Regions from separate parts of the Amycolatopsis thermophila genome, predicted to be linked through region 1. Evidence: riboswitches for the same ligand, from Rfam matches in the RefSeq annotation. Region 1 holds a riboswitch; the other holds the start of a gene.
The links. Region 1 has a riboswitch for glycine ahead of FB470_RS01795 (glycine cleavage system protein H). Riboswitches for the same ligand answer to the same signal wherever they lie in the genome.
Positions count from the first base shown of each region.

Region 2: linked by a shared signal. The riboswitch ahead of gcvP (aminomethyl-transferring glycine dehydrogenase) and the one ahead of FB470_RS01795 (glycine cleavage system protein H) in region 1 are both predicted to bind glycine.

Region 1 is NZ_JAUSUT010000001.1:390,179-399,605, forward strand. Features, by position in the region: gene FB470_RS01775 (amino acid permease) at 1-505, shown strand, start outside; gene FB470_RS01780 (glycine-rich domain-containing protein) at 490-1,104, opposite strand; partial or broken gene FB470_RS01785 (L-serine ammonia-lyase) at 1,353-2,705, opposite strand; gene glyA (serine hydroxymethyltransferase) at 2,716-3,987, opposite strand; gene FB470_RS01795 (glycine cleavage system protein H) at 3,987-4,298, opposite strand; glycine riboswitch at 4,487-4,578, opposite strand; glycine riboswitch at 4,580-4,671, opposite strand; gene FB470_RS01800 (hydantoinase/oxoprolinase family protein) at 4,831-6,906, shown strand; gene FB470_RS01805 (hydantoinase B/oxoprolinase family protein) at 6,903-8,615, shown strand; gene FB470_RS01810 (MFS transporter) at 8,674-9,427, shown strand, end outside.
Region 2 is NZ_JAUSUT010000001.1:3,709,405-3,718,831, forward strand. Features, by position in the region: gene FB470_RS18260 (amidohydrolase family protein) at 358-1,170, opposite strand; gene FB470_RS18265 (TetR/AcrR family transcriptional regulator) at 1,163-1,762, opposite strand; gene FB470_RS18270 (glutamine synthetase family protein) at 1,851-3,182, shown strand; gene FB470_RS18275 (gamma-glutamyl-gamma-aminobutyrate hydrolase family protein) at 3,235-3,909, shown strand; gene FB470_RS18280 (3-oxoacyl-ACP reductase) at 3,942-4,706, shown strand; glycine riboswitch at 4,740-4,831, shown strand; gene gcvP (aminomethyl-transferring glycine dehydrogenase) at 4,954-7,776, shown strand; gene gcvT (glycine cleavage system aminomethyltransferase GcvT) at 7,779-8,855, shown strand; gene FB470_RS18295 (NUDIX hydrolase) at 8,906-9,292, opposite strand; gene FB470_RS18300 (O-methyltransferase) at 9,289-9,427, opposite strand, start outside.

The DNA.
Region 1 (9,427 bases):
GCGCGCGCTGGGCGCGGTCATCGCCGTCGGCGCCATTCTCGGCATCCTGACGGTGCTGTTCACGTTCCTGCTGGGCGCGACCCGCGTCGGGTACTCGATGAGCCGCGACGGCCTGCTGCCGAAGTGGTTCTCCGGCACGCACCCGGTGCGGCGGGTGCCGAGCCGGATGACGTGGGTGCTCGGCGTGGCGGCCGCGGTGATCGCCGGCCTGCTGCCGATCGGCGAGGCGGCCGAGCTGACGAACATCGGCATCCTGCTGGCGTTCGTGGTGGTGTGCGTCGCCGTGGTGGTGCTGCGGTACCGCCGGCCCGACCTGCCGCGCACGTTCCGCTGCCCCGGGGTGCCGGTGGTGCCGGCGATCGGGGTGGCGTTCTCGATCTGGCTGATCACGTTCCTCAAGCCGGAGACGTGGCTGCGGTTCGCGATCTGGTTCGTGATCGGGATGGTGGTCTACTTCACCTACAGCAGGCGGCATTCCCTCCTGGCACGTCACCACCAGAGGTAGACGTACCCGGGTGCGCCGGGCGCGCCGGCGGCGCCGCCGGAACCGATCCCGCCAGGCGGCTCGCTCGGAATCACTCCCGCTGTCCCGGGCTGGTCGGCGGTGCCGTTGCTGCCGGTGGCCACCAGCCCGGGCGAGGTTCCGCAGTCCGCGGTGCCGCCGCGCCCGTACGCCCCAGGCGTCCCGGCTTGCCCGCCGTGGGCCACGACGAGTGGTGGGCTGCCGGTGACGCCCAGGCTCGAGTCGCCGCCCGGAGCCCCGGGGACGCCGCCCACGCCGACGGTCACGATGTACTCCGTGGCCGGCGTGACCGCGACCGAACACCAGGCGGCACCCCCGCCACCACCGGTGGTGCCCGGCGCGTTGGGCGGCTGTTGTGCCGGGGTCTCCGGGGGTTTGGGTGCGGCGGCCGGCGAGGCCGTCACCCCGCCCCCGCCGCCCGCGCCCCACAGCGCGATGAACACCGAGCTGACGCCCTCGGGCGCGGTGAAGGTGCCGCCCGCGGTGAAGGCCCGGTCCCCGTGGGCGGGTTCGGCCCCGGCCACCGGCGCGGTGGCCGTGATCAGCACGGCCGCGACGGCAACGGCCTTTCCGAACACCATGCTCGAAAGGGTGCGCCGTCCGGCGGGCTCGCGCACTTCTTTCAGCCGATGGGGTGAGCCCGACGGCCGGGACCGGCGGACTTCTCCGGCAAACCCACCTGGCACCGAACACAACGAACCGGAATGACCTGCTCTGCCCGTTCGGTCACGGGGCGGACTGGGCCGACGCGCTGCTGAAGAAGGCGGCGGAGCAGATCCGATGGCCGCGCGGCCTGCCGGCGAACACCACCGTCAGGCCGCCGGTCCGGTCAGCACTCGATCACGTTCACCGCCAGTCCGCCGCGCGCGGTTTCCTTGTACTTGACGTGCATGTCGCGCCCGGTGTCGCGCATGGTCTTGATCGCCTTGTCCAGGCTCACCACGTGGCTGCCGGTGCCACGCAGCGCGATCCGGGCGGCGTTGATCGCCTTCACCGAGGCGATCGCGTTGCGCTCGATGCACGGGATCTGCACGAGACCACCCACCGGATCGCAGGTGAGGCCCAGGTTGTGCTCGATGCCGATCTCGGCCGCGTTCTCCACCTACCGGGGGCTGCCGCCGAGGACTTCGCACAGTCCCGCCGCGGCCATCGAGCACGCGGATCCGACCTCGCCCTGGCAGCCGACCTCCGCGCCGGAGATCGACGCGTTCTGCTTGACCAGGATGCCGATCGCCGCCGCGGCGAGCAGGAACCGCACGACCCCGTCGTCACCGGCATCCGCCTCGAACCGCGTGTAGTAGTGCAGGACCGCGGGGATGATGCCCGCCGCACCGTTCGTCGGCGCGGTGACGACGCGGCCGCCCGCGGCGTTCTCCTCGTTGACGGCGAGGGCGAACAGGGTGACCCAGTCCACCACGTCGAGCGGGTCCCGCGCGCCCTGCCGGACGTGAGTTCGCGGAACAGGCCGGGCGCGCCGCGGCACCCGCAGACCTCCCGGCAGCACCCCTTCCCCCTGACAGCCCGCCCGCACGCAGCCGGCCATGACACCCCAGATGTGCAGCAGCCCGTCCCGGACCTGGCGTTCGGTTCGCCCCGCCAGTTCGTTGGCGAGCATGACGTCGCTGATCCGCAGCCCGCGGTCGGCGCAGATCCGGAGCAGGTCGGCGGCCGTGGCGAACGGGTACCGCACCGGCGTGGTGTCGGCCACGATGCGATCCGCCCCAGCCGCCTGCTCGTCCACCACGAAACCGCCGCCCACCGAGTAGTAGGTGCGTTCCCGCAGGACCTCGCCGCCGGCCCCGCGGGCGGTGAACATCATGCCGTTGGGGTGGACGGGCAGGGATTTCCGGCGGTGCAGCACCACCTCGACACCGGTCTCGTGCACCCCGTTGAGCGTCACGGCGCCCCGTTCCCGCACCCGCGCGGCCCGGGCTTCCGCGGTGCGGGTGTCCACGGTGGCGGGATCTTCGCCCAGCAGACCGAGCAGGACCGCATTCTCCGACCCGTGGCCGTGCCCGGTGGCCCCCAGCGACCCGAACAGTTCCACATGCACCAGCTCGGGCAGCCGCCCCTCCCCCGTCAGTCCGTCCGCGAACCGCTTGGCCGCCCGCATCGGTCCCACCGTGTGCGAGGAGGACGGGCCGATTCCGACGGTGTAGAGGTCGAACGCGCTCAGCGCCACCGCGCGGCCCTCACATCTCCGGGTAGAGCGGGAACTTCGCGGCCAGCGCCGCCACGCGGGCACGCAACCCGGGCAGCACATCCTCCGGCGCGGACGTGACGAGCGCCGTCGCGAGGATGTCGGCGACCTCGGCGAACTCCGCGGCGCCGAAGCCGCGCGTGGCGAGCGCGGGCGTGCCGATCCGCACTCCCGAGGACACCATCGGCGGACGCGGGTCGAAGGGCACCGCGTTGCGGTTCACGGTGATGCCGGCCGCGTGCAGCCGGTTATCGGCCTGGCGCCCGTCGAGCGCCGAGTGCCGCAGGTCCACCACCACGAGGTGGACCTGTGTGCCGCCGGTGAGGACCGAGATCCCGGCCTGCCGGACGTCGTCGGCGAGCAGCCGGCGGGCGATGAGGCGGGCGCCCTCGAGGGTGCGGCGCTGCCGGTCGCGGAACTCTTCGGTCCCGGCCAGTTTGAACGCCACCGCCTTCGCCGCGATCACGTGCTCGAGCGGACCGCCCTGCTGCCCCGGGAAGACCGCCGAGTCGATGCGTTTGGCCAGCGCCGCGTCGTCGGTGAGGATCACGCCGCCGCGCGGGCCGCCGAGAGTCTTGTGGGTCGTGGTGGTGACGACGTCGGCGTGCGGCACCGGGCTGGGGTGCAGGCCGGCCGCCACGAGCCCGGCGAAGTGCGCCATGTCCACCACCAGGCGCGCGCCGACGTCATCGGCGATGCGGCGGAACGCGGCGAAGTCCAGGTGCAGCGGGTAGGCCGACCAGCCGGCCACGATGAGCTTCGGGCGGTGCTCGGCCGCCAGCCGCTCGACCTCGGCCAGGTCCAGCCGGAAATCGGTGTCACGCACGTGGTAGGGCACGACCCGGTAGAACCGGCCGCTGGAGTTCGCCCGCATCCCGTGCGTCAGGTGCCCGCCGTGGGCCAGGTCGAGGCCGAGCACGGTGTCACCGGCTTCGAGCATCGCGAACATGGCCGCCGCGTTGGCCGGTGCCCCGGAATTCGGCTGGACGTTGGCGAAACGGGATCCGAACAGTTGCTTCACGCGGTCGATGGCGAGTCGTTCCACGGTGTCGACGTGCTCGCAGCCGCCGTAGTACCGGCGACCGGGATAACCCTCGGCGTACTTGTTGGTCAGGACCGAGCCCTGCGCCTGCATCACCGCCACCGGCGCGGAGTTCTCGCTCGCGATCAGCTCGAGGGTGTGCCGCTGACGGTCGAGCTCGGACGTCACCGCGGCGTGCACCTCGGGGTCCACTTCGGACAGCGGGAGGTCGTGCGTACCCATCAGGCGCCGCCGGTGCGCGCCAGGTAGGCGGCCGCGTCGAGCAGGTCGCCCACCGCGGCGACCTTCATCCGGATCAGCCAGCCCTCGCCGAACGGGTCGGTGTTGAGCAGACCGGGGTCGGCGGCGACCTTCGCGTTGACCTCGACGACCTCGCCGTCCACCGGCGCGTAGAGCTCGCTGACCGACTTGGTGGACTCGATCTCACCGCACGGCCGGCCCGCCGCGACGGTGCTGCCGACGGTGGCGGTGTCCCCGTCGACGTCGAGCCACTCGTGCTCGGCGGTGTACTTCAGCTCGGCCGGAACGGACACGGGCGCCTCCTCGGCTGATCGGGCCCGCACGGCAGCGGCCGGCATCGGGTCCGGAGTGGACCGTGTGGTGGGCGGGCCGGCGGATGGCGCGGCGGTCCCGGCACGGGAGGGGGATGCGGGAACGGAGTTCACGGCAGGAGGCTCCCGGTGTCCGGCACCGCACCGACGCGGCACCACGGCTGGGTGGGCCTCCCCGCTCTGTCATCGATACCTGAGAGCTTCACCGCGGGAGCGGTTTGCACCGTGGGCGCAGGACCGGGTCCTGACTTTCCAGAGTTCGCCTCGCCGGAGCGGTGGGGGTGCCTGAGAGATTCTGGGGAGTGTTGCTCCTTCGGCGTCCCGCCCGCGGCGGGAGCTCTCCCGCTCCGGTTCGAATGGCGCGATATGCAGTTTGACGGATGCCGAACCTAACGGGACCGGTCCGGGCCGGTCAAGAGGCTGGCCTGACGTTCAAAAACGCCAACTGACTCTTGCTGATATCTCAACCCGAGTTTACTGTGATCCCACTTACTCGTTCAGTGAAGGAGATCCCGTGGCTTCCCGTCCCGATCCCCGACCGGCCGGCTGGCGAGTCGGCGCCGACATCGGCGGCACCTTCACCGACGTCATCGCGCTGGGTCCGGCCGGCGACGTTGTCCCGATGAAGGTCCCCTCCACCCCGCCGGACTACGGCGCGGGGGTGGTGTCGGCGACCACCGGTGTGCTGGCCGCGGCCGGGGCGAAACCGGAAGCCGTCACCGCGATGCTGCACGGCACCACCGTGGCCACCAACGCGATCCTGGAGATGACCGGCGTCCGCACCGCGGTCGTCACCACCCGCGGCTTCCGCGACGTGCTGGAGCTCGGCCGGCTGCGGCGGCCGGTGCTCTACGACCTGTCCTGGTCCAAGCCGGTGCCCCTCGCCCGGCGGCGGCACCGGTACGAACTCGACCAGCGCATCACCGCCGACGGGCGGCTCGATCCCCCGGCCGACGACGACGAGATCCGCACCCTGGCCGCGCGCCTGCGGGCGGCGGGGATCCGGGCGGTGGCCGTGTGCCTGATCAACTCCTACGTCCGGCCCGACGAGGAACGCCGGGTCGCCGAGCTGCTGCGGGCCGAGCTGCCCGGCGTCTACGTCACCGCGTCGGTCGACGTGTCGCCGCAGCCGCACGAGTTCGAGCGCACGAGCACCGTGACCGTCAACGCCTACGTCGGCCCGGCCGTGCACGGCTACCTCACCCGGCTGGAAGCCGGGCTGCGGGCGGCCGAGGTGACCGCACCGCTGCTGGTGATGCAGTCCAGTGGCGGGCTGCTGGAGGCGGCTTCCGTCGCACAGCGGCCGGTGCAGATCATCGAATCCGGTCCCGCGGCCGGGGTGACCGCGGTGCAGAAGCTGGCCCAGCTGATCGGACTGTCCACAGTGGTCGCCTTCGACATGGGCGGGACCACGGCGAAGGCCTCCCTGATCGAGGATGGCGAGCCGTTCGTCTCCGCCGACTACGAGGTCGGCGGCGGGATGAACGTCGCCCGCGGCCTCAGCTCCGGCGCCGGGTACCCGGTGCGCGCCCCCTCGATCGACATCGCCGAGGTCGGATCCGGCGGTGGCAGCATCATCTCCGTGGACCCGGCCGGCGCGCTGCACGTGGGTCCCGCCAGCGCCGGTTCCCGGCCGGGCCCGGCCTGTTACGGGCAGGGCGGTGAACTGCCGACCCTGACCGACGCCAACGTGACGCTCGGGTACCTCAGCCCGCACGCCCTGGCCGGTGGCCGCGTGCCGGTCCACCCCGACCTGGCCGTGAAGGCGCTGACCCCGGTCGCCGAACAGCTCGGCGACGACGTGGCGGGCACCGCGCGAGGCGCCTACCAGGTGGCGGTGTCGAGCATGACGACCGCGGTCAAGGCGGTGACCAGCGAACGCGGACGCGACCCGCGGGAGGCCACCATGGTCGCCTTCGGCGGCGCCGGTCCGCTCTACGCCGCCGCGCTGGCCCGCGAACTGGGCATCTCCACCGTGATCGTGCCCGTGTACCCGGGCCTGTTCAGCAGCCTGGGCCTGCTCGTCGCCGACACCGAGCGGCACGAGCTCACCCCGTACCGGGACGAGTTCGCGCAGACCAGCGCGCTCGCCGCGGAGTTCGGCCGCCTCGCCGCGAAGGTGACCGACGAGCTGGGGCCGGACGCCGTGGTGGACCGGCTGCTGGACATGCGCTACCGCGGGCAGCGGTTCGAACTGCGCATCCGGGTGCCCGACGGCGACCTCACCGGCGACCTGCTCGCCGAGGTGCGATCGCGGTTCCACGCCGAGCACAAGCGCACCTACGGCCGGGCCGGCACCGACGAACTGGTCGAGCTGGTCAACCTCCGGGTCCGCGGCCGGGTGCCCACCCCGGTGTCCATCGCCGACGTGCTGAGCCTGCCCGCCGCCGACCGCGAACCCACCACCCGCGACTGCCGGTTCGCCGAGACCGTGCCGACCCCGGTCGTGGGACGGTCCGCCCTCGGCACCGAACCGGTGGCGGGACCGGTGGTCGTCGAGGACATGGACGCCACCACCCTCGTCCCGCCCGGTGCGCGAGTGCACCGCGACCGGTTCAACAACATCGTGATCACCTGGAGTGCCGCATGATCCGCGACGCCGTGACCTTCGAGGTCTTCCGCAACGCCGTCACCGGCATCGCCGACGAAATGGCGATCACGATCCTGCGCACCGCACACTCGCAGCTCGTCGCGTCCAGCATGGACTTCTCCGCCGCGCTGTGCGACGCCCACGGCCGCGTCATCGCCCAGGCCAACACCCTGCCGGTGCACCTGGGGTCCATTCCTGACGCGATGGAGGAGATCTTCGCCGAGTTCGGCGACCGGATCCAGCCCGGTGACGTCTACCTGCTCAACGACCCGTCCCGCGGCGGCATGCACCTGCCCGACATCTTCGCGGTCGCCCCGGTGTTCGCCGGCACCGCGCTCCTGGGGTTCGCGGTCACCGTCGTCAACCACACCGACGTGGGCGGCTGGGCCGCCGGTTCGATGGCCGTGCAGTCGACGAGCATCTTCGCCGAAGGCATCCAGATCCCGCCGTCGCGCCTGATCGAGGCCGGCACCACGAACGAGACCTTCCTGCAGCTCATCCTGCGCAACGTCCGCGAACCCGACCTGCTGCGCGGCGACCTCGAATCCCAGCTGGCGGCCTGCCACACCGGGGCCGAGGGACTGCGTGCCCTCGCGGCGCGGCACGGTGTCGAACGGCTCGCCACCCTCAACGACGAACTGCTCGACTACTCCGAGACCCTGCTGCGCGCCGCGCTGGCCGAAGCGGTGCCGGGGACCTACGAGTTCACCGACCACATCGACGACGACGGACTCGGCTCCGGGCCGATCCCGATCGCGGTCAAGGCGACGCTGTCCGGGTCCGCGATCGAGCTCGACTTCACCGGTTCGGCACCGCAGGTCGGCTCCGCGCTCAACGCGACCGCGTCGTTCACCCGCTCCGCCTCCTACGCGGCCCTGCAGGGTGTCCTCGCCGCCGACATCCCGGCCAACAGCGGCTTCTACCGGCCGTTCACCTTCGTCATCCCGGAGGCGTCGATCCTCAACGGACAACGCCCCGCCGCGCGCGGTGCCCGTGGCCTGGTGGGTTTCCGGATCATCGACGCGGTGCTCGGCGCGCTCGCCCCGGTGTTCCCCGCCCGGGTGCCCGCGGCCGGGGACGGCGGACCCGACGGGATCGCGATCGGGGTCGTCGGCGCGGACGGCGAATCCGCCGTGCTGTGGGATCCGCTGGCCGGCGCGTGGGGCGCCCGGCCGGACCGGGATGGGGTGGACGGGATCAGCTCGCTGGGCGCCAACCTGACCAACACCCCGGTCGAGGAACTGGAACGCTCCGGTCACCTCCGCATCGACGGGTACGGCTACCTCCCGGACAGCGGCGGCGCGGGCCGGTGGCGCGGTGGTCTCGCGACCTTCCGCGACATGACGCTCCTGGCGCCCGAGGCCGCGGTGCAGATCAGGTCCGACCGGCGGAAGTTCCTGCCCTACGGACTGGCCGGCGGCGCGCCGGGAACGCCCTCGCTCAACGTGCTCGACCCCGGTGGCCCCGGCGAACGGGTACTGGAGTCCAAACCGCACTTCGTCATGACCGCGGGCACCCGCCACCGCCACGTCACCGCCGGCGGCGGCGGCCACGGCCACCCGTTCGAACGCGAGCCGGAGCGGGTCCTCGACGACGTCCTCGACGGCAAAGTGACCCGCGAGGGAGCCGAGCGGGACTACGCCGTCGTGATCACCGCGAATGGTGTGATCGACGCGGGCGCCACCGCCCGGCTGCGCGGGCAGCGCTGAAATCCATGTCCACCAACACCACGGAGACACCAGCCCTTCTCACCGATTGGACCTCCCGATGGACTCCACCGCCGCTACCACCCGGGCCGTCGTCGCGCCACGCACGTGGCGCAAGGTCGGCTTCCGGATCATCCCGCTGGTCGGCCTGGCCTACGTGGCGAGCTACATCGACCGTGCCAACGTCGGCTACATCGCCGCGCCCATGTCCCGGGACCTGCACCTGACGAGCGGCCAGATCGGCCTCGCCGCGGGTCTGTTCTTCATCGGCTACATCCTCGTGGAAGTGCCGAGCAACATGATGCTCAGGCGGTTCGGCGCGCGGAAGTGGATCGCCCGCATCATGATCACCTGGGGTCTGGTCACGGCGGCGACCGCGGCCGTGAACTCGGCGGCGACGTTGTTCCTCGCGCGGTTGCTGCTCGGGCTCGCCGAAGCCGGCCTGGCCGCCGGGATCCTGCTCTACCTGACGTTGTGGTTCCCGCGCCGCCAGCGCTCCTGGGCGTTGTCCGCCTTCTTCCTGATGACCCCGGTGTCCTCGGTCATCGGCTCTCCGCTGGCCGCCGCGCTGCTGGAGTGGGGTCAGAACCTGTTCGGCATCGCGGGCTGGCGGTCGCTGTTCCTCGTCGAGGGCGTCCTGACGATCCTGGTCAGCATCCTGATCCTCGCCTTCCTGCCGGACCGCCCGGGGAACGCGCGCTGGCTCGACGACCGGGAGAAGGCCGCCATCGAGGCCACGCTGGCCGCCGAAACCGACGAGCACCGCGCCCGCGGGGCGCTCACCGGGCTGCGCCAGGCGCTGACCAGCGGCCGGG
Region 2 (9,427 bases), 3.3 Mb from region 1:
GGCGGCGTGGCCGGGTCTGGATGCCTCCTGCGCGTGCGCCGGGTGGCGGCGGTGACCGGAGCGGATGTGTTGAGCTGGCGCCTCGGGTGCCGCACGGGCAGGCGGTGTGGCCCGGTCTGGGGTGCCTCCCGCGTGCGCCGGGTGGCCGGGGTGGCCGGAGCGGATGTGTCGAGCTGGCGCCTGGGTGCCGCACGGGCAAGCGGTGTGGCCTGGTCTGGGTGCCTCCCGCATCGGCTGGGTGGCCGGGGTGGCCGGAGCGGTTGCGTCGAGCTGGCGCCTCGGGTGCCGCACGGGCAGGCGCCGTGGCCCGGCCTGGGGTGCCGCCCGCGCATCCGCTGGGCGCAGGCCCGCCCCGGTCTAATTCGGCAGTGCGAACACCTTCCGGGCGTTGCCGCCCAGGTACAGCTCGCTCGCGGTCGCCCCCAGCTCCAGGTCCGGGAGCCGCTTCAGGGCCCCGGCCGGGGTCAGCATCGGGTAGTTGCTGCCGAACAGCACGCGCCCCCGCCCCCGTCCCCGCATGAACTCCACCAGCTCGCCGGGCAGCCGGTGCACCGCGTAGGCCGACGTGTCCACGTAGAAGTTCGGGTACTTCGTCGCCAGGGAGAGGACCTCCGCCATCCACGGGTAGCCCACGTGCCCACCCACCACGACCAGCTCCGGGAAGTCCAGCAGCACCTCGTCGAGGTACGGGATCGGCCGCCCGGGCTCCGACGGGCACAACGGCCCGGTGTGCCCGATCTGCGTGCAGAACGGCACGTCCTCCTCGACGCACGCCACGTACACCGGGTAGTAGCGCCGGTCGTTCGGCGGCAGGTTCCACAGCCACGGCACCACCCGCACCCCGACGAACCCGTTCCGCACGCACCGCCGGATCTCCCGCACCGCCCGCACCGGGTCGGTCAGGTCCACCGAAGCCAGCCCGGCGAACCGGTCCGGGTGCGCCGACACGATCTCCGCCACTTCGTCGTTCGAGATCAGCGCCCCACCGGGCCCGTGCCACGCCGACAGCAACCCGACCCGCACCCCGGCCTCGTCCATCGCGTCCAGAGTCGCCTGCAGCCGGGGAGCGCGGCGCGACATGTCCGTCCACCGCAGCAGCGTCTCCAGCCACGGCTGGTCCATGAAACGCTGGTTCGGCTGCTGCATCCACACGTCGATCACGTCAGCCATCGGTTCTCCCTCCACTGGTCAACAAGGTGTGCGCGGCGCGGGCCACCAGATCCGCGACGGATACCGGCGGGGGACGGCCCTGCGCCAGGTAGCGCCGGACAGCGGCGTAGGGCAGGTCGATCAGCACCAGCAGCAGCTCGTCGGTGCCCAGCCCGGTCGTCGCGCGCAGCGGCCGCAACGCCGTCCGCAGGATCCGGCCGAGCTCCTCGTCGGTCCGGTCGCACGCGGCCCGGTCGTCCGGCGACCAGGCGTCCTCGCCGAGCACCCGCTTGCCCGCGTACAGCACCTGCGCCTGCCCGGGGTTCTCGCGGCACCAGCGCACCACCGACGCCGTCGCCGCGACCACGTCCGCCGCCGACGGCTCCTCGCCCAGCACGGCGCGGTAGTCGTGCTGGAACCGCCGGACCGTGCGCAACCACAACGCGGCCAGCAGCGCGGGCCGCCCGGCGAACCGGTGGTACACCGATCCGCTCGGCGCTCCCGCCTCCCGCGCGACGGCCGACATGGTCACCGCCTCCGTCCCGCCCGTGGCGAAGAGGCGGACGGCCGCGTCCAGCAGGTCGTCCGCCGAAAACCGCGGTGGCCTCCCCATGATATTGGAGACTACTGTCCAAAACCGGGGTGTCAACCGCTTGACAGCGTTCCGCCCGCCCTCAAAGGTTTGTCCCATGAACAAGGGCATGCTCACGCTCGACCAGCTCCGGGAACTGGTCGAGGAGGGCGCCGTCGACACCGTTCTGGTCGCGATGACCGACATGCAGGGCCGCCTCCAGGGGAAGCGCTGCGCGGCCCCGTACTTCCTCGACGAGGTCGTCTCGCACGCCACCGAGGCCTGCGACTACCTCCTCGCCGTCGACGTGGACATGAACACCGTCGACGGCTACGCGATCTCCTCGTGGGAAAGCGGTTACGGCGACTTCGTCCTGCGGCCGGACCTGTCCACGCTGCGCCGCGTGCCCTGGCACGAGGGCACCGCCCTGGTGCTCGCCGACGTGGAGCACGTCGGAGGTGGTGAGGTGAGCGTCTCGCCGCGCCAGGTCCTGCGCCGCCAGCTCCACCGGCTCGCGCAGCGGAACCTCGCCGCCTACGTCGGCACCGAGCTGGAGTTCATCGTCTTCGACGACACCTACGAGCAGGCCCGGCAACGCGGCTACCGCGACCTCGAACCCGCCAATCAGTACAATGTGGACTATTCGTTGCTCGGCACGGCGCGGCTGGAACCGTTGCTGCGCCGCATCCGCAACGGCATGACCGGCGCCGGCATGTACGTCGAGTCCGCGAAGGGCGAGTGCAACCCCGGCCAGCACGAGATCGCGTTCCGCTTCGACGAGGCCCTGCGCACCTGCGACAACCACAGCATCTACAAGACCGGCGCCAAGGAGATCGCCGCCCAGAGCGGCCGCAGCCTCACCTTCATGGCGAAGTACAACGAGCGCGAGGGCAACTCCTGTCACATCCACCTCAGCCTGCGCGGCACGGACGGTGCTCCGGTGTTCGGCGAAGATCCCGCGCTGATGCGGCACTTCATCGCCGGGCAGCTGGCCTGCCTGCGCGAGCTCACCTGCTTCCTCGCCCCGAACATCAACTCCTACAAGCGTTTCGTGCCCGGCAGCTTCGCGCCGACCGCCGTCGCGTGGGGCACCGACAACCGCACCTGCGCGCTGCGTGTCGTCGGGCACGGGCCGTCACTGCGGGTGGAGAACCGGGTGCCGGGTGGGGACGTCAACCCGTACCTCGCCGTCGCCGCGCTCGTCGCCGCCGGACTGCACGGCATCGACAACGAGCTGCCGCTGGAGGACGAGTTCACCGGCAACGCCTACCGCTCGGACAAGCCGACCGTGCCGGCCACACTCCGGGAGGCGGCGGAGCTGCTGGCCGACAGCAAGGTCGCCCGCGAGGCGTTCGGCGAGGACGTCGTCGAGCACTACCTCAACGCGGCGCGGGTCGAGCTCGCCGCCTTCGATGCCGCCGTCACCGACTGGGAGCGCCGGCGTGGGTTCGAACGACTCTAGGCCCGCCACCACGCGCAACGGAGGCGACGGGCGCCGCTGTTCTCGACCGGTCATCGGCATCACCTCCTACCTGGAGAAGGCGAGCTGGGGCGTCTGGCACACCGACGCCGCCCTGCTGCCGCGATCCTATGTGGACTCCGTGCGCAACGCGGGCGGCGTCCCCGTTCTCCTGCCGCCGGCCGGCGAGGACGCCGACGTCCTGTCCGCGGTGGACGCCCTGGTCCTCGCCGGGGGAGCGGACGTCGAGCCGGAGCGCTACGGACAACCGGCCCAGGGCAAGACCGTGACCCGCCCGGAGCGGGACGCGTTCGAGTTCGCCCTGGCGCGGGCCGCCCTCGACCGCGGTCTGCCGGTCCTCGGCGTGTGCCGCGGCATGCAGGTCCTCACCGTGGCCCTCGGCGGCAGCCTGATCCAGCACCTGCCGGACCGCGTCGGCCACACCGGGCACCAGCCCGCGCCCGGCGTCTACGGGCCGAGCCGCGTCGCGCTCGCCGGGGGCAGCCGCCTGGCGGGGATCCTCGGCACCGAAACCAAGGGCCAGTGCTACCACCACCAGGCCGTCGACCGGCTCGGCGACGGCCTGGCAGCGGTCGGCTGGGCCGCCGACGGCACGATCGAGGCCGTCGAGCTGCCCGGCGACGACTTCGTGGTCGGCGTGCAGTGGCATCCGGAGCAGGACACGCAGGAGGTCCGGTTGTTCGCGGCGCTGGTGGCGGCATGCCGCTGACCGGCCCGCCCGAGGAGCACGGAGGTACAGGGATGCGGCGGTTCGACGGCCGGGTCGTGGTCATCACCGGCGGCGGCAGCGGGATCGGCCTGGCGACCGCGCGCCGCCTGGCGACCGAGGGCGCCACGGTGGTGGTCGCCGACGTCGACGCCGAGGCGGGCAAGGCCGCGGCGGACGAGGTCGGTGGCGAGTTCATCGCCACGGATGTGACCAGCGAGGAGCAGGTCGAGGCCCTGTTCGCGACCACCGTCGACCGCTTCGGCTCGCTCGACGTCGCGTTCAACAACGCCGGGATCTCGCCCCCGGAGGACGACTCGATCCTGACCACCGGCATCGACGCGTGGCAGCGGGTCCAGCAGGTCAACCTGACCTCGGTGTACCTGTGCTGCAAGTACGCCATCCCGCACATGCGGCGGCAGGGCCGGGGCTCGATCGTCAACACCGCGTCGTTCGTCGCCGTGATGGGTGCGGCGACCTCGCAGATCTCCTACACGGCGTCCAAGGGCGGGGTCCTGGCGATGACCCGTGAGCTGGGCGTGCAGTTCGCCCGCGAGGGGATCCGGGTGAACGCCCTGTGCCCCGGACCGGTGAACACCCCGCTGTTGCGCGAGCTGTTCGCCGAGGACCCGGAGCGCGCCGCCCGCCGTCTGGTGCACGTGCCCCTGGGCCGGTTCGCCGAACCGGAGGAGATCGCCGCCGCCGTGGCGTTCCTGGCCAGCGACGATGCGTCGTTCATCACGGCGTCGCAGTTCCTGGTGGACGGCGGTATCTCGGGCGCGTACGTTACCCCGCTGTAGACTGAAGCCGGACAACTGAACACCAGGCCGTCACGAGCCGGAGCGGGAGAGTCCCCAGGTCACTGGGGCACCGAAGGAGCAACTTCCCCGTCAATCTCTCAGGTACCAGTTACCGCTCCGCGCCAGGCCACTCTGGAAAGCAGGCGCGCATCGCGCCTCACCCAAGGTGAAAGCCGCGAGCGCGGTGAAACTCTCAGGTGCCGATGACAGAGGGGGAGTTCCCGCACCCGTAGATGAGGAGCTCCCGATGTCCTTCGCCGATCGTCACATCGGACCTTCCGAGCACGAACAGGCCAAGATGCTCGCCGAGTGCGGGTACGGGAGCCTGGACGCCCTGGTCGAGGCCGCCGTCCCGGCGTCCATCCGCACCACGGGTGCGCTGGACCTGCCCCCGGCCTCCGAGCAGGAGGCGACCGCCGAGCTGCGGGCGCTCGCCGCGAAGAACCGCCGGATGACGCAGATGATCGGCCTGGGCTTCAGCGACACCGTCACCCCGCCGGTCATCCGCCGCAACGTGCTGGAGAACCCGGCCTGGTACACCGCGTACACGCCGTACCAGCCGGAGATCTCGCAGGGGCGGCTCGAGGCGCTGCTCAACTTCCAGACCATGGTGTCCGGCCTGGCCGGCCTGGACATCGCCAACGCCTCCCTGCTCGACGAGTCCACCGCGGTCGCCGAGGCCGTCCTGCTCATGCGCCGCGTGTCGAAGGCGAAGTCGTCGCGCGTCGTCCTGGACGCCGAGTGCCTGCCGCAGACCATCGCGGTGGTGCGGACGCGGGCCGAGGCGGTCGGCATCGAGGTCGACGTGCGCGACCTGGGCACCGGGCTGCCCGAGGACTTCTTCGGCGTCGTCGTGCAGTACCCCGGCGCGTCCGGCGTGCTGCGCGGCCGGGGCTTCTACGAGGCGATCGGCACGGTCGCCAAGGACGCGGGCGCGCTCTACACCGTGGCCGCCGACCTGCTGGCGCTGACGCTGGTCACCGCGCCGGGGGAGTTCGGCGCCGACATCGCGGCCGGCACCACCCAGCGCTTCGGCGTGCCGCTCGGCTACGGCGGCCCGCACGCCGGGTACCTCGCGGTGCGCAAGGGCCTGGAGCGGTCGCTGCCCGGCCGCCTGGTCGGCGTCTCGGTCGACGCGGACGGCAACACCGCCTACCGGCTCGCGCTGCAGACCCGCGAGCAGCACATCCGTCGCGAGAAGGCGACCTCGAACATCTGCACCGCGCAGGTGCTGCCCGCCGTGCTGGCCGCGATGTACGCCGTCTACCACGGGCCCGAGGGGCTCACGGAGATCGCGCAGCGGGTCCACGGCCTGGCCGCCGGGCTCGCCGGCGCGCTGCGGTCGGCGGGCGTCGAAGTCGTGCACGAGGGCTTCTTCGACACCGTGCTCACCCGGGTGCCGGGCCGCGCGGCCGCGGTGGTCGCCGCCGCCCGCGAGTCGGGCATCAACCTGGGCCGGGTGGACGACGACCACGTGCGGATCGCCTGCGACGAGGTGACCACTGTGGACATCGTGGACCGGGTGCTGCGGGCCTTCGACGTCCGGCCGGGCATCGCCGGCGACGCGACCGCGCTGCCCACCGGGCTCGCGCGGACCAGCGAGTTCCTGACGCACGAGGTGTACCACACCCACCGCTCCGAAACGGCGATGCTGCGCTACCTGCGCATGCTGTCCGATCAGGACTACGCGCTGGACCGCGGCATGATCCCGCTCGGCTCCTGCACCATGAAGCTCAACGCGACCGCCGAGATGGAGCCGATCAGCTGGCCGGAGTTCGCGGGCCTGCACCCGTTCGCCCCGGCCGAGGACGCGGCGGGCTACCGCGAGCTGATCGACCAGCTGTGCGGCTGGCTCGCCGAGGTCACCGGGTACGACGAGGTGTCGCTGCAGCCCAACGCGGGCAGCCAGGGTGAGCTGGCCGGCCTGCTGGCCATCCGCGCCTACCACCGGGCCAACGGCCGGCCGGAGCGCGACGTGTGCCTGATCCCGTCGTCGGCGCACGGCACCAACGCCGCGTCCGCCGTGCTGGCCGGGATGCGCGTGGTCGTGGTCGCCTGCAATGACGACGGTGACGTGGACCTCGACGACCTGAAGTCCAAGGTCGACGCCCACCGGGACACGCTGTCCGCGATCATGGTGACCTACCCGTCGACGCATGGCGTTTACGAGGAGGGCATCGGCGAGATCGCCCGCATCGTGCACGAGGCCGGTGGTCAGGTCTACGTGGACGGGGCGAACCTCAACGCGCTGCTGGGCCTGGCCAAGCCGGGCGAGTTCGGCGGCGACGTGTCGCACCTGAACCTGCACAAGACGTTCTGCATCCCGCACGGCGGTGGCGGCCCCGGCGTCGGCCCGGTCGCGGTGCGCGCGCACCTCGCGCCGTACCTGCCCAACCACCCGCTGCTCGACGGTGCGGGCCCGGCGAGCGGGGTCGGCCCGATCTCCGCGGCGCCCTTCGGGTCGGCGTCGATCCTGCCGATCTCGTGGGCCTACATCCGCATGATGGGCGGCGCGGGGCTGACGAGCGCCACCAAGGTCGCCGTGCTCGCGGCGAACTACGTCGCCGCGCGGCTGTCCCCGCACTACCCGGTGCTCTACACCGGGCGCAACGGGCGGGTCGCGCACGAGTGCATCCTCGACCTGCGCGCGCTGACCAAGCGCACCGGCGTGACGGTCGACGACGTCGCCAAGCGCCTGGTGGACTACGGGTTCCACGCGCCCACGATGTCGTTCCCGGTCGCCGGGACGCTCATGGTCGAGCCGACCGAGAGCGAGGACGTCGGCGAGCTGGACCGGTTCTGCGACGCCATGATCGCCATCCGGCGCGAGATCGAAGAGGTCGCCGACGGTGTCTGGCCGGTCGAGCAGAGCCCGCTGCGCAACGCACCGCACACCGCGGAGATGCTCACCGCCGACTGGGACCTGCCCTACGACCGCCAGACCGCGGTCTTCCCCGCGGGGGTTTCGCCGAAGAACAAGTACTGGTCCCCGGTCCGCCGCATCGACGGCGCGCACGGCGACCGCAACCTCGTCTGCTCGTGCCCGTCCATCGAAGCCTACGGGAGCTGACCATGCGCACCGCACTGCACTCCGTCCACAAGGGACTGGGCGCGCTGTTCACCGACTTCGCCGGCTGGGAGATGCCGGTGCGGTACGGCAGCGAGCTGGCCGAGCACCGCGCGGTGCGCGAGGCGGCCGGGCTGTTCGACCTCTCCCACATGGGCGAGATCGAGGTGTCCGGGCCGCGGGCGGCCGACGCGCTCGACTTCGCGCTGGTCGGCAAGCTGTCCGCGGTCAAGCCGGGCCGCGCGCGGTATTCGATGATGTGCACGCCCGAGGGCGGGGTGGTCGACGACCTGGTCGTCTACCGGCTCGAGGACGAGAAGTACCTGGTGGTGGCCAACGCGGGCAACGCGCCCACGGTCGCGGCCGAGCTGACCTCGCGGGCGTCCGGGTTCGACGCGCGGGTCACCGACCGCTCGGCCGACGTCGCGCTGATCGCGGTGCAGGGCCCGAAGGCGGTCGACGTGGTCGGCGCGGTCACCGACGCGGACCTGGCGGGCCTCAAGTACTACGCGAGCATGCCGGCGACCGTGAAGGGTCACGAGGTGCTGCTCGCCCGCACCGGCTACACCGGTGAGGACGGCTTCGAGCTGTACCTGCCGGCCGGTGAAGCGGCTGAGGTGTGGCACCTGCTGACCGACGCCGGGCAGCCGCACGGGCTGGTGCCGGCCGGTCTCGCGTGCCGCGACACGCTGCGGCTGGAGGCCGGGATGCCGTTGTACGGCAACGAGTTGTCCACCGAGCGGTCGCCGTTCGAGGCGAACCTGGGGCGCGTGGTCAAGTTCGACAAGCCGGACTTCGTGGGCAAGGCGGGGCTCGAGGGGCGGCAGGAGCCGTCCGAGGTGCTGGTCGGGTTGCGCGGCGGCGGACGACGCGCGCCGCGGCACGGGTACCGCGTGCTCTCCGGTGACCAGCCGGTGGGCGAGGTGACCAGCGGCGCGCTGTCGCCGACGCTCGGCTACCCGGTGGCGATGGCCTACGTGCCGGTCGCGCTGAGCGAGCCGGGTACGGAGCTGGCGGTCGACATCCGCGGCCGGGTGGAGCCGGTCGAGGTGGTCGCGCTGCCGTTCTACCAGCGCGGCTGAGGTCCGGCCTCGGCGCGGGAGGGCCCACCCGCGCCGAGGCCGCGCAGCCGCTAGGAAACCTGCCCCGCAGAGTGCAGCGAGTCGAGCACGAGCTGAAAGGCCCGGGACCCCCGCTCCCGGTCCGCGTACCCCAGCCAGGCCACCTCGGCCACCTCGGCGGACGGCGTCAGCACGCCGCGGTACTCGGCCGTGTAGCAGGTCATCCGCACCACGTCGGCGCGCCCGTCGGCTGGTGCTTCGAACACGCCGGCCGGCTCCGCCGTCTCCGGGTCGAGCGCGACGGCCAGCTCTTCGGCGACTTCACGCACGAGCGTCTGCACATCGCTCTCGCCCGGCTCCCGCTTCCCGCCAGGCAGGTACCACGCCGTCTTGCCGTGCGAGCGCGCCGCGAGGACCCGGCCACCCTCCACTCGCAGCCAGGCCACCTTGTCGATCACGACGTCACCAGCGCCAGCGTGAAGCCGTCGTACCCCTTGGCGCCCACGGTCTGCACGGTCGTCGCCTCGACCCGCGGCTCCGCGGCGATCAGCTCGTGCATCTCCCGGGTCGCCACGACAGCCGGATCGGAAGTC